Linked DNA regions of Nonomuraea sp. NBC_00507. The protein of the gene in region 2 binds, or shares a complex with, the protein of the main gene of each other region. Links are inferred from orthologs where the notes say so. Each region holds a gene or a part of one and is shown on either strand. Other genes may lie near its edges.

Region 1 (3,412 bases), 3.2 Mb from region 2 along the record:
ACCTTCCACGGCGACGAGACACTTCTGGCGAGCGCGGTGTCGGCGCTGAGCGCCTGGCTCGGCTGGGTGTTGCCGCTGCTCTTCGCCGAGTGGTGGCTGGAGCGCGGCGACGCCGCCAAACGCCGCCGCCGCGCCCGCCAAACCGCATGACCCATGCCCGCCAGGGCGCATGACCCTCGCGGCCACCAGGCCGGGTGACCTCAGAAGGACAGGATCTTCCGCAGGAAGCGCCCGGTGTGGCTCTCCTCCACCAGCGCGACCTCCTCGGGCGTGCCGCTGGCGACCAGGGTCCCGCCGCGTGAGCCGCCTTCGGGACCCATGTCGATGATCCAGTCGGCCGTCTTGATCACGTCGAGGTTGTGCTCGATGACGATCACCGTGTTACCGCCGTCGACCAGCCGCCCCAGCACGCCGAGCAGCCTGCGGATGTCCTCGAAGTGCAACCCGGTGGTCGGCTCGTCCAGCACGTAGATCGTCCGCCCGGTCTGCCGCCGCTGCAGCTCGGAGGCCAGCTTGACGCGCTGGGCCTCGCCCCCGGACAGCGTGGTGGCCGGCTGCCCGAGCCGGACGTAGCCGAGACCCACGTCGTGGAGCGTCTGCAGGTGACGCTTGATCGCGGGGATCGCGTCGAAGAAGCCCAGGGCCTCCTCGATCGGCATGTCCAGCACCTCGGAGATCGTCTTGCCCTTGTAGTGGACCTCCAGCGTCTCCCGGTTGTAGCGGGCGCCGTGGCAGACCTCGCACGGCACGTAGACGTCCGGCAGGAAGTTCATCTCGATCTTGATGGTGCCGTCGCCGGCGCACGCCTCGCAGCGCCCGCCCTTGACGTTGAAGCTGAAGCGCCCGGGCTGGTAGCCCCGCACCTTCGCCTCGGTCGTGGCCGCGAAGAGCTTGCGAACGTGGTCGAAGACGCCGGTGTAGGTGGCCGGGTTGGAGCGCGGGGTGCGCCCGATCGGCGACTGGTCGACGTGGACGACCTTGTCCACGAGATCCATGCCGTTGATCCGCGAGTGCCGGCCCGGCACCGTGCGCGCTCCGTTGAGCTCCTTGGCCAGCGCGTTGTAGAGGATGTCGTTGACCAGCGTCGACTTGCCCGACCCCGACACACCCGTCACGGCCGTGAACAGCCCCAGCGGGAACTCGATGTCCACGCCCTGGAGGTTGTGCTCGCGCGCCCCCTTGACCGTGATCTGCCGCTTCTTGTTGCGCGGGCGGCGGATGGCGGGGATGGGGATGCTCCTGCGCCCGGACAGGTATTGCCCCGTCAGCGACTCCTCGCTGGACAGCAGCTGCTGCACGGTGCCGGACACCACGACCTGGCCGCCGTGCTCGCCCGCGCCGGGACCGATGTCGACCACCCAGTCGGCGGCCGCGATCGTGTCCTCGTCGTGCTCGACCACGATCAGCGTGTTGCCCATGTCACGCAGCCTGACCAACGTGTCGAGCAGGCGCATGTTGTCGCGCTGGTGCAGGCCGATGGACGGCTCGTCCAGCACGTAGAGGACGCCGACCAGGCCGGAGCCGATCTGGGTGGCGAGCCTGATGCGCTGCGCCTCGCCACCCGCGAGGGTGGCGGCGGCCCGGTCCATGGTCAGGTAGTCGAGGCCGACGTCGAGCAGGAAGCCCAGGCGGGCGTTGATCTCCTTGACGACCCGCTCGGCGATCTGCATGTCGCGGTCGGACAGTTTGAGCGCGGCCAGGAACTTCGCGCACTCGCCGATCGACATGGCCGCGACCTCGGCGATCGACTTGTCGGCGACCGTCACCGCCAGCGTCACCGGCTTGAGCCTGGCTCCCTTGCAGGCCGGGCACGGGATCTCGCGCATGTAGCCCTCGAACCGCTCGCGGCTCGAGTCGCTCTCCGCCTCGGCGTGCCTGCGCTGCACCCACGGGATGACGCCGTCGTAGGTGGTGTAGTAGGAGCGCTGCCTGCCGTAACGGTTGCTGTAGCGGACGTGCACCTGCTCGTCGTGGCCGTACAGCAGCGACTTCTGCGCCTTCTTCGGCAGCCCCTCCCACGCGGTGTCGAGCGTGAACCCGACGGTGTTGCCCAGCGCCTCGATCAGCCTGACGAAGTATTCACTGGTGTGGCCGCCCGACCAGGGATGCAGCGCGCCCTCGCGGAGCGTGCGCTCCGGGTCGGGCACCACCAGGTCGGGGTCCACCTCCATCTTCGTGCCCAGGCCCGTGCACTCGGGGCAGGCGCCGAACGGCGAGTTGAACGAGAACGAGCGCGGCTCCAGCTCCTCGAACGACAGGTCGTCGTAGGGGCAGTAGAGGTGCTCGGAGTAGAACCGCTCGCGGCCGGGGTCGTCCTCGGGCCGGTCGACGAACTCGAGCGTGATCGTGCCGCCGGACAGCAGCAGCGCCGTCTCGACCGAGTCGTTGAGCCGGCGCCGCGCCGACTCCTTGACCGACAGGCGGTCGACGATGACCTCGATGTCGTGCTTTTCGTACTTCTTCAGCGTCGGCGGGTCCTCCAGCCGCACGACGGTGCCGTCCACCCTGGCCCTGGCGAAGCCCTTGGTCTGCAGCTCGCGGAAGAGCTCGGCGTATTCACCCTTGCGTCCGCGCACGACCGGGGCGAGCACCTGGAACCTGGTGCCCTCCTCCAGGTCCATCACCCGGTCGACGATCTGCTGCGGCATCTGCCTGGCGATCGGGCGCGCGCACACCGGGCAGTGCGGCTTGCCGATCCTGGCCCACAGCAGCCTCAGGTAGTCGTAGACCTCGGTGATCGTGCCAACGGTCGAGCGGGGGTTTTTGCTGGTGGCCTTCTGGTCGATCGACACCGCCGGGGACAGGCCCTCGATGAAGTCGACGTCGGGCTTGTCCATCTGCCCGAGGAACTGGCGAGCGTACGCCGACAGCGATTCGACGTAGCGCCGCTGCCCCTCAGCGAAGATCGTGTCGAAGGCCAGGCTCGACTTGCCCGAGCCGGACAGGCCGGTGAAGACGATCAGCGAGTCTCGCGGCAGGTCGAGCGAGACGTCCTTGAGGTTGTGTTCTCGTGCACCACGCACGATCAGGCGGTCTGCCACGGCGATCCCGGAAGTCGAAAGGCGGATAGGTCCACGGGGGATGGTAGACGGGAGCTCCGACAAATTCGGCGGCCCGCATCCCGGCCCCCGAAAAATCCGTCCCTCACAGGTTACGGCCATCAGCCACCTCGGCAGGAGGCCTTCGACATCTAACGATCCGACCTGCGGCTTTATGCCCGCCCTCAGACGAGGAGCCCAGATGTTGAAATATCCAGATATGGCGGGTCCTATCCGCGCTGCAGGCGGAGTCGCCCACGGACGCGACCTCGGCGGCGGACCCGTCGTCCAGGGCACGCCACGCGACATGCTGGCCTGACTGACCGGCAGGTCGGACGGCCGGGGCGTTACCCTGGTGCCTGCGGGGCAGTCGT
Region 2 (5,814 bases):
AAGCAGCAGCTCGAGGTCGGCCAGCTCGTGCGGCTCGGGGGTCCACTCCACGGTTCCTGCATCCCAACTATTCCGATTGAATTGGTAGAGAATTGTAGGAAGCGAGTCTACCCACTGCCGCCGGTGTGTCGCTAGATGACCCGGGCGAAGTGGTGCTGCGGCTTCCTGATCACCATGGTGATCTCGTCGTGAGAGGCAGGGTAGCGGCCGCTGGTCAACTTCGAGACGGCTCTGACCGCCGCGCCGACGAACCGGCTCTCGCGGGCCGGGCCGCTGACGTTCCGCTCGTCGTCGGTGATCATAAGGCCGCGGCTGAGACAGAACGCGTACATGCCGTCGCTCGACACCAGCGGCTCGTACACCTTCGGCAGCGGCCCCGGCGTGCCCGGGGTGACGAGCGGGCGCCACAGCAGCCGACGCAGCCACGACGGGGTGATCCGGTCGAGAAGGCCGTAGGCCGACCTGCGGTCGCGCATGCGCAGCAGCACCAGCCCGCCCGGGCGCAGGGCCCGCAGGAGGCGGTCGAAGACGAGCTCGGCGTGCCTGACCCGCTCCAGCAGGAACGACAGCTGGATCACGTCGTAGGACCTGGGCGGCAGCGGCACGCCGCGCAGGTCGCCCAGCGACCACGTGACCAGGTCGGGTCGCTCGTCCAGCATGGCCCTGATCGCGGGGTGGTCCTCGTCGACGCCGGTGGCCCTGGTCTCGACCCGCTCCAGCCTCAGCGGCTCGTCGTGGGCGCAGCCGGCGACCAGCACGTCGAGTCGTCTGCAGAGCTGGCTGGTCCAGTGCTCGCGGAGCCGTTGCTCGAAGAGATCGCCCCGCTGGGCGACAGTTCGCACCTCAGACATGTCACCTACAGTAGTCACTCGATCGGTATCAGTAAGGCATTTCCCTGCTAGCGTCCTGGTCTGTGAGCGATCACATCTACGTGGGGAACGCGGGCTCGGACGCGGCCGGCGACCACGGATGGCTGCTCGGCCACTTCAAGCCGCCCGGCGATCCACGGCACAGCGACGAGGTCGAGATCAAGTGGGGCGTGCATCCGGCGGGTGACGAGCGGGTGCAGTGGGTCATGGGCGAGGAACGAACCGCTCTGCTTGTGCTCATCAGCGGCAAGTTCCGGGTCGAGCTGCCGGGCCGTAGCGTGCTGCTGGCCGAGCCGGGCGACTATGTGGTGTGGGGCAAGGGCGTCGACCATTCGTGGCGGGCGGAGGAGGCTTCCACGGTCCTGACCGTCCGCTGGCCCTCCGTACCTGGTTACAGAGTCGGCTGATGTCCGCGGCGAGTACCCTTGAAGAGGACCCCCGCGACCTGAGACGGCCGGGGGTAGTCGTGTTGCCGCTTTCTGGGGCTGTGGGCGTATCTGATGAGTCTTTCCGGACTGCTTGACCTTGTTCGTGCTGACCCGAAACTGACCGCCGCGCTCGAAGAGGGCGGCGACGTCTCTCTGATCGCGCCGTCCGCGCTGCGGCCGTTCGGCGTGGCCGCGCTGACCGCGCACGACCAGCGGACCGTGCTCGCGGTCACCGCGACCGGGCGTGAGGCCGAAGACCTCGCCGCGGCGCTGACCAGCCTGATCGAGCCCAACTCCGTGGCGGTGTTCCCGGCGTGGGAGACGCTGCCGCACGAGCGGCTCTCGCCGCGCAGCGACACCGTGGGGCAGCGCCTGGCCGTGCTCAGGAGGCTCGCCCACCCGGTCAAGGGCGACACCGCGGCCGGGCCGCTCAGCGTGATCGTGACGCCGGTCAGGGCGCTGCTGCAGCCGATCGTGAAGGGCCTGGGCGACCTGGAGCCGATCAGGTTGCGCGCGGGTGACGACGCCGACCTCGAAGACGTCGTGGACCGGCTGGTCACCAACGGTTACCACCGGGTGGACATGGTGGAGAAGCGCGGCGAGGTGGCCGTGCGCGGCGGGCTGCTCGACGTGTTCCCGCCGACCGAGGAGCATCCGCTGCGGCTGGAGTTCTGGGGCGACACGGTCGAGGAGATCCGCTGGTTCAAGGTGGCCGACCAGCGCTCGCTGGAGGCGGCCGAGGACGGGTTGTTCGCGCCGCCGTGCCGTGAGCTGCTGCTGACCGACGAGGTCAGGGCCAAGGCACGGGAGCTGGCCGAGGAGCACCCCGCGCTGGCCGAGGTGCTCGACCAGCTCGCCGACGGCACGCCCGTGGAGGGCATGGAGGCGTTCGCGCCCGTGCTGGCCGGGGAGATGGACCTGCTGCTCGACCACCTGCCGGTCAGGTCGGGCGTGTTCGTCTGCGATCCCGAGCGGATCAGGGGACGGGCCGAGGAGCTCGTACGCACCTCGCAGGAGTTCCTGGAGGCCTCCTGGATCAACGCGGCGGCCGGCGGCGAGGCGCCGATCGACCTCGGCGCGGCCGCGTTCCGCTCGCTGGAGGAGATCCGCGACCACGCCGACGCGCTCGGGCAGCCGTGGTGGACGATGGCGCCCTTCGGCGGCGGGGTGGAGCTGGACGCGCAGGACTGCGAGGCCTACCGCGGCGACACGGCCAAGGCACTGGCCGACATCAAGGGCTGGCTGGCTGACGAGAAGGCGGTCGTGCTGCTCAGCGAGGGCCACGGGCCCGCCGAGCGCATGGTGGAGCTGCTCAAGGGCGTGGACGTGCCGGCCAGGCTCCAGCAGTTCCTGGACAAGGCGCCCGAGCCCAAGGTCGTGCACGTGACGACCGGCCTGATCGAGCACGGGTTCGTCACGCCCAGCCTGGCCGTGCTCACCCACCTGGACCTGGTCGGGCAGAAGGCGTCCACCAAGGACATGCGGCGTCTGCCCTCGCGCCGCCGCAACATGGTCGATCCGCTCCAGCTCAAGGTCGGCGACCACGTGGTGCACGAGCAGCACGGCGTGGGCCGCTACGTCGAGATGGTGCAGCGCACGGTGCAGGGCGCCACCCGCGAATACCTGGTCATCGAATACGCCAAGGGCGACCGCCTCTACGTGCCCACCGACCAGCTCGACGAGGTCACCCGCTACGTCGGCGGCGAAGCGCCCACGCTCAACCGCATGGGCGGCACCGACTGGGCCAAGGCCAAGTCCCGGGCGAAGAAGGCGGTCAAGGAGATCGCCGGCGAGCTGATCAGGCTCTACTCGGCCCGCATGGCCTCGCCCGGCCACCCGTTCGCCGACGACTCGCCGTGGCAGCGGGAGATGGAGGACGCCTTCCCCTACGCCGAGACCGGCGACCAGCTCGCGGCCATCGACGAGGTCAAGCGCGACATGGAGCGCGGTGTGCCGATGGACCGGCTGATCTGCGGCGACGTGGGCTACGGCAAGACCGAGATCGCGGTGCGGGCGGCGTTCAAGGCCGTGCAGGACGGCAAGCAGGTCGCGGTGCTGGTGCCGACGACGCTGCTGGTGCAGCAGCACATGTCGACGTTCACCGAGCGGTTCTCCAGCTTCCCCGTCACCCTCAAGCCGGTCTCCCGCTTCCAGACCGACGGCGAGGTCAAGGGCACCCTGGAAGGGCTCAGGTCGGGCGCGGTGGACGTGGTGATCGGCACGCACCGGCTGCTCAGCCCCGAGGTCCGCTTCAAGGACCTGGGCCTGATCATCATCGACGAGGAGCAGCGGTTCGGCGTCGAGCACAAGGAGGCCATGAAGCACCTGCGCACACAGGTGGACGTGTTGGCCATGTCGGCCACGCCGATCCCGCGCACGCTGGAGATGGGCCTGACCGGCATCCGCGAGATGTCGACGATCCTCACGCCGCCGGAGGAGCGGCACCCGATCCTCACGTTCGTGGGGCCGTACGAGGAGAAGCAGATCGGCGCGGCGATCAGGCGCGAGTTGATGCGCGACGGCCAGATCTTCTTCGTGCACAACCGGGTGGCCTCGATCAACAGGGTCGCCGCGCGGCTGCGCGAGCTGGTCCCCGAGGCCCGCATCGCGGTCGCGCACGGGCAGATGAACGAGCACCAGCTCGAGAAGATCATGGTGGGCTTCTGGGAGCGGGAGTACGACCTGCTGGTCTCCACCACGATCGTCGAGTCCGGCCTCGACGTGCCCAACGCCAACACGTTGATCGTGGACCGGGCCGACAACTACGGCCTGTCGCAGCTGCACCAGCTCAGGGGCCGGGTCGGGCGCGGCAGGGAACGCGGCTACGCCTACTTCCTCTATCCGCCGGAGAAGCCGCTGACCGAGACCGCGCACGAGCGCCTCGCCACCATCTCGCAGCACACCGAGATGGGCGCGGGCATGTACGTCGCGATGAAGGACCTGGAGATCCGCGGCGCGGGCAACGTGCTCGGCGCCGAGCAGTCCGGTTTCATCGCGGGCGTCGGGTTCGACCTCTACGTGCGGCTGATGGCCGAGGCCGTGCAGGAGCAGAAGGCCAAGCTCGACGGCAGGGAAGTGCGCGAGGAGGTGCCGGACGTCAAGGTCGAGCTGCCGATCAACGCTCACATCCCGCACGACTACGTCACCTCCGAGCGGCTGCGGCTGGAGGCGTACAAGCGGATCGCGGCCATCGCCGGGGAGAGCGACATCGACGAGGTGCGCGAGGAGCTCATCGACCGCTACGGCAAGCCGCCGGTGGAGGTGGACAACCTGCTGGAGGTGGCCAAGTTCCGGATCAAGGCCCGCCGGGCCGGGCTCACGGACGTCACGCTGCAGGGACAGAACATCAAGTTCGGCCCGGCCAGGTTGAGGGAGTCGCAGCAGGTGCGCCTGGACCGGCTCTACAAGAAGGCCATCTACAAGCAGGCCGCAGAGACGTTGCTGGTGCCGATACCCAAGACCAAGCCGCTGGGCGGGCAGCCGTTGCGCGATCTCGATCTGCTCAAATGGTGCGGCGACCTGGTCGAGGCGATGTTCCTCGAGCCCGCACGGGTAAGCTAGCGGCGGTTTTTCGGTCGAAAGGGACACGTACGTGAAGTCGATACGAGTGGCTGTGGCCGCCGCGGCGGTGGGCATGACGCTGACCGCCTGCTCCTCGCCCATGCACGCCGGTGCCGCGGCCGTGGTCGGGAACGAGCGCATCTCCGCAAGCCAGGTGAACGAGAACACACAGGTCTACGTCACTGCGCTGAGGAACGCCAAGCTGGACGAGCAGACGAAGGCCGCCCTCGCCGGCACCACTCTGGAACAGGCCGCGCTGCAAGGCACGTCGGCCAGCCAGCTCGTGCTGCGCAACATGGTCGAAGTCAGCGCGTTCAGGCAGCTCATGGCGCGTTACAACGTGCAGGTGAGCCAGACGGAGATCGACAACGCGCTCAAGGATCCCGGCCAATACCCCTCTGCTGAGCTCAGACTGCTGTTCAGCGGCGTGGCGCCCCAAAACGCGCGCGAATACGGCCGGGTGGTGGTCGGCGTGGCGAAGTTGCAGCAGCAGTTCGGCGGCGAGAGCGGGCAGCAGCGGCTCCTCCAGGAGTTCAGCGCGTTCCAGCCGGTCTTCAGCCCGCGCTACGGCGCGCTCAACCCGCAGCGCTCGCAGGAGAACCCGGCGATGTTCGTCGACACCGGCAGATTCGGCAAGCTCACTCCGCCACAGCAGCAGCAACCGCAGCAGCAACCGCAGGGATAGCCGATGCCGCTGATCCTCGTCACCTCCTCGCCCAGGGTCGCGCCGGGCCTGCTGAGCCACCAGGCCTGGCAGGCGCTGCGCTCGGGCCCGGTGCTGACCGGCTCCGCCGCGCACCCTCAGCTGCCCTATCTGGCCGAGGCCGGGATCGAGGTCGAGGTCGTCGAGCCGGACCCGCGGGGGCTGGCGGCGCGGGCGGTCGCCGAGACCGTCGTGTGGCTGGCCGAGGACGACGAGGAGTTCATGCGTGCCGTGGGGCACGCCGCGGTCGCGC

Evidence for each region. The genes of interacting proteins can lie anywhere in the genome.
Region 1: the proteins of mfd (region 2) and uvrA are in contact, whole or in part, in a crystal structure (PDB 4DFC), measured with the Escherichia coli proteins. The link is inferred for Nonomuraea sp. NBC_00507 from one-to-one orthologs.

The regions. Positions count from the first base shown.
Region 1 is NZ_CP107853.1:6,813,866-6,817,277, reverse strand. It holds uvrA (excinuclease ABC subunit UvrA), read right to left. Parts: upstream 3,042-3,412; coding sequence 201-3,041; downstream 1-200. Other genes in the region: OHA25_RS32895 (DUF2306 domain-containing protein), read left to right, coding at 1-150. UniProt on the Escherichia coli protein: The UvrABC repair system catalyzes the recognition and processing of DNA lesions. UvrA is an ATPase and a DNA-binding protein. A damage recognition complex composed of 2 UvrA and 2 UvrB subunits scans DNA for abnormalities.
Region 2 is NZ_CP107853.1:3,601,137-3,606,950, forward strand. What follows is about bases 1,055-5,058. They hold mfd (transcription-repair coupling factor), read left to right. Parts: upstream 1,055-1,369; coding sequence 1,370-4,858; downstream 4,859-5,058. Other genes in these bases: OHA25_RS18120 (signal peptidase I), read left to right, coding at 1,055-1,276; OHA25_RS18130 (hypothetical protein), read left to right, coding at 4,890-5,058. In the rest of the region: cysC (adenylyl-sulfate kinase), read right to left, coding at 1-51; OHA25_RS18115 (class I SAM-dependent methyltransferase), read right to left, coding at 132-851; more of OHA25_RS18120, read left to right, coding at 914-1,054; more of OHA25_RS18130, read left to right, coding at 5,059-5,543; OHA25_RS18135 (MazG family protein), read left to right, coding at 5,547-5,814. UniProt on the Escherichia coli protein: Couples transcription and DNA repair by recognizing RNA polymerase (RNAP) stalled at DNA lesions. Mediates ATP-dependent release of RNAP and its truncated transcript from the DNA, and recruitment of nucleotide excision repair machinery to the damaged site.